2 regions of the Sphingomonas sp. SORGH_AS_0950 genome follow, and region 1 is predicted to be linked to the other one. Evidence: riboswitches for the same ligand, from Rfam matches in the RefSeq annotation. Region 1 holds a riboswitch; the other holds the start of a gene.
The links. Region 1 has a riboswitch for thiamine pyrophosphate ahead of QE385_RS01915 (TonB-dependent receptor). Riboswitches for the same ligand answer to the same signal wherever they lie in the genome.
Positions count from the first base shown of each region.

Region 2: it holds a riboswitch for thiamine pyrophosphate, as region 1 does, so the genes downstream of both, thiC (phosphomethylpyrimidine synthase ThiC) here and QE385_RS01915 (TonB-dependent receptor) in region 1, are expected to answer to the same signal.

Region 1 covers NZ_JAUTAE010000001.1:477,684-479,880, forward strand. Annotated here, with positions in the region: gene QE385_RS01905 (PIG-L deacetylase family protein) at 1-328, shown strand, start outside; gene QE385_RS01910 (class I SAM-dependent methyltransferase) at 325-939, shown strand; TPP riboswitch at 972-1,081, shown strand; gene QE385_RS01915 (TonB-dependent receptor) at 1,113-2,197, shown strand, end outside.
Region 2 covers NZ_JAUTAE010000001.1:2,160,301-2,162,497, reverse strand. Annotated here, with positions in the region: gene QE385_RS09425 (ferritin-like domain-containing protein) at 24-1,040, shown strand; TPP riboswitch at 1,187-1,277, shown strand; gene thiC (phosphomethylpyrimidine synthase ThiC) at 1,323-2,197, shown strand, end outside.

The DNA.
Region 1 (2,197 bases):
CCGGAAGCATCGGGGCTTGGACCTGCTGGTCGGGCCCGCCGTCACGGATGCCCATCCCGATCACCGGGCGGTCGCGACCGCGCTTGGCGGTTTTCGCTTCGGCGGGCGGCGTCTGACCTATCAGGTCTGGCCGCCGCAGAAGCGGCTGGCGGCGCGGAGCCGGACCGTCTCGATCCCAGGCGGCGCGGCGGCGAAGCGCGCGCTGATCCGGGTGCATCGGACCCAGCTGGGCGCGATTACCGACGATCCTCGGGGCTTTTCGATCGCACGCCATGAACTCGCGGCCTTTTCCCACCCGGTCGAGCGTTTCCTTCCGGTGAGGCGATGAAGGCGATCGACCTTGGCGGCTTTGCCGCAAAGTTCGCGGCGGACGACGACCCATGGCGGACCTTCTCCAACCGCGACGAGGCGGTGAAGCGCCGGGCGATCCTGCATGCGCTGGGCCAGGGGCCATGGGGCAGGGTCCTGGAACTGGGCAGCGGCAATGGATCGAACAGCCGCGCCATCGCCCGTCGCGCGCTTCGGCTCGACGCGACCGAGGGGACAGTCGAGGGCACCCGCCTGACGACGCGGGCGATCGCCGCCTGGCCGCGAGCACGGGCGATACCTTTGGCCTTGCCCGCGCGGTTTCCGCGACGGGACTATGATGCGATCGTCATCGCCGAGTTGCTCTATTATCTTTCGCCCATCGCGATGCGGCATGTCGCGCGAGGTGTCGCGGCGGCCCTGCGTCCCGGCGGGCGGCTGGTCCTGGCGCATCATCGCATCGACTATTACGACTTCGCGCAGCACGCCGCCGACATCCAGGAACGCTTCCTGCGGATGACCGGCATGACCTGGCAGGTCGAGACCATGCGCCGCCGGGCGCACTGGCATGTCCTCGTCGCGCGGCTGTGCGATGCGGACACCCGGACGGGTCTTTCTTTCCGCCATCGATAATTATTTGCTTACGGGCCGTAAGCGCCTAGACGACGCCATCCCCGGGGAACCGCTGATGCGCGGTCGAGAGATGGGCAGCAGCCCATGACCCGCCGAACCTGATCCGGCTGATACCGGCGTAGGGAGGGTGGCGGTTCCTTCGTCGTCCTTCCGTGTGAAGTGGACGAGAGACGATGGCTGTTCTGATTTCGCGCGATCGCAAGACGATCCGATATGGTGCCCTGCTGCTGTCGGCCGCGTGGCTGGCGCTGCCCGGCGCGGCATCGGCGCAGCGGGCGAGCGACGCGCCCGCCGATATCCGCGTGATCGGCCACCGCGATCCCGAGGGGCTGCTGCCCGACCAGACCGAACCCAAGGCGGTCAGCGAGATTTCCGCCGACTTCATCGTCAAGCAGGCCCCGACGCTGAACGCCTTTCAGCTGGTGAGCCTGCTGCCCGGCGCCAATGTCGCATCCAGCGATCCCTATGGCCTGTCGACCAGTTCCAGCCTGACGCTGCGCGGTCTGGGGCAGGATGAGATCGGCGTGCTGATGGAGGGCGCGCCGCAGAACGACATCGGCTATTACTACGCCTATCCGTCGCAATTCGCCGATGCGGAAAATGTGCGGGCGATCCGGCTGGCCCAGGGGGCGGTCGATCTTGCCTCGCCGACCGTCGGCGGGGCGGGCGGTCTGTTGTCGCTGTCGCTCGACGATCCCAAGGCGGCGCGGGGAATGCTCGCCGATCTGTCGCTGGGGTCGTACAACATGCACCGGGCCTTTGTCCGGGTCGATACGGGGACGATCGGAAATACCGGGCTGAAGGCGTTTCTGTCCTATTCCAACACCCGCGCGGACAATTGGCGGGGCGCGGGCTATGACCTGCGCCAGCATGTCGATGCCAAGCTGCTGGGCGAATGGGGAAACGGGAACCGTGCCAGCCTGGCCCTGTCGTACAACGACGCCAATTCCTCCAGCTATGCCAGCCCCACCCTGGCCGATTGGCGCGCGCGGGGACGCGGGTTTAACTATGATGCGGAGTATGTGCCGGGAGAAACCCGTTACTGGGAACTGTACCGAGCGCCCTTCCGCAACCTTTATGCCTCGGCCCCCGTGCATCTGGTCCTGGGCGACCGGCTGACGCTGGACAGCACGACCTATCTCCAGTTCGGCTATGGCAATTCGCCCTATGGCACCCAGCTCGCGACCACCGGCAATTTCCTGGGCAACGAAGAACTGGCGCAGCCGATCGCGCTGCCCGGCGCGGTGAATGGAGTCGC
Region 2 (2,197 bases), 1.7 Mb from region 1:
TCGTTCCGAGAGGATTTTTCATCATGAGCGAAGAACGCTTCATTCTCGATGTGATCGAAGAGGCTTCGGCCAAGCGCCGGTCCGACCGGCGCCGTTTCATGCGCATGGCCGCCGGGGCCGGTGCGGTGGGTGGGCTGGCCATGCTGGGCGCGTGCGGCAGCGACGATAACGACGTCATCGTCCTGCCGACGCCCACCCCGACCGCGACGGCGGGTTCGGTCACCGATGCCGATGTCCTGAACTTCGCGCTTCAGCTGGAATATCTGGAAGCGCAATTCTACAGCTATGCCGCCTTCGGCGCGGGCCTGTCCTCCTCGCTTCAGGCGGGGACGGGGACGCAAGGCTCGGTGGCGACCAGCACCAGCGGACAGCCGCGACAGGTCGCGTTTCAGGACCCATTGGTGGCGCAATATGCTCGCGAGATCGCCTATGACGAGATCGCGCACGTCACCTTCCTGCGCAACGCACTGGGCTCCAGCGCGGTGGCGCAGCCCGCGATCAACCTGTCGGGCGATGCCAATGGCGCCTTCACGGCGGCGGCGCGCGCGGCCGGGGTGATCGGATCGACCGGAACCTTCGACCCCTATGCCTCGGACGAGAATTTCCTGCTCGCCGCCTATATCTTCGAGGATGTCGGCGTCACCGCCTATATGGGCGGGGTCACGCTGCTCTCCAACAAGACCTTTGTCGAGGCGGCGGCGGGCATCCACGCGGCCGAGGCCTATCATGCGGGCCTGGTCCGCTCGGTCATCTATCGCAAGGGGCTGAGCAACGGAACGCTGATCACCGCGGCGAACCAGATTTCGGACGCGCGTGACAGCCTGGACGGCTCGACCGACCTCGATCAGGGCATCACCGTCACCGCCAACGGCGTCACGTCGGCGAATATCGTGCCCGCCGATTCCAACGCCGTCGCCTTTGTCCGCACGCCGCAGCAGGTGCTGAACGTCGTCTATCTCAACAAGGCGGCGGTGACCGGCGGCGGCTTCTTCCCGAGCGGCCTGAACGGCAATGTACGGACCAGCGCGGCCAGCGGCTGACGTATTCTGTCCCACGAGGGGTGATCGCCCCGGTCGGCCGCCAGCCCCTGGCCGACCGGGGCTTTTTCATGCGTCCGCCCGGCCGCACGGGGCATTTCGGCGGAAAGCCCTTCTGCTGGGCGCGATTTGCGCTTATGCAGGGCCCATCCCCGGGGGAGCGCTGACCTGCGCTTGAGAGGGGGGCAAGAGCCCCCGACCCGCTGAACCTGATCCGGCTGACACCGGCGTAGGGAGGGAGCGGCCCCGTCTCTCATGGTCCGTTTCCTCCGCATGGAGTGGACTATGGCAGATATCCCCGCAAAGGCTGAAATTGGCGTCACCACCGGCCCCATTCGTGGGTCGAAGAAGATTCATGTCGGCCCGCTGGGCGTCGCGATGCGCGAAATCCATCTCGACCCGTCTTCGGGCGAGCCGCCCTTGCGCGTCTATGACACCAGCGGCCCGTACACCGATCCGAACGCCCGCATCGACATCATGGCGGGCCTGCCGCAGATCCGCCGCGACTGGATCGAGGCGCGCGGCGATGTCGAGGCCTATGACGGTCGCGAGATCCGCCCCGAGGACAATGGCCAGCTCGGCCCCGACCGTTCGGGCGGCGTGCCGCAATTCCCGCGCACCGGGCTGAACCGCCCGCTACGCGCCAAGCCCGGCGTGAACGTCAGCCAGATGCACTATGCCCGGCGTGGTATCATCACGCCCGAGATGGAATATGTCGCGACCCGCGAGAATCTGGGCCGCGAGATGCTGCGCGAATATGTCCGCGACGGCGAGAGCTTCGGCGCTGCCATCCCCGATTACGTGACCCCCGAATTCGTCCGCGACGAAGTGGCGCGCGGCCGGGCGATCATCCCCAACAATATCAACCACCCCGAATCCGAGCCGATGGCGATCGGCCGCAACTTCCTGGTCAAGATCAACGCCAATATCGGCAATTCGGCGGTCGCCTCCAACGTGGCGTCCGAAGTCGACAAGCTGGTCTGGTCGATCCGCTGGGGCGCGGACACGGTCATGGACCTGTCGACCGGCCGCAACATCCACGACACGCGCGAATGGATCATCCGCAACTCGCCCGTGCCGATCGGCACCGTCCCCATCTATCAGGCGCTGGAAAAGGTCGGCGGCATCGCCGAGGAGCTGACCTGGGAAATCTTCCGCGA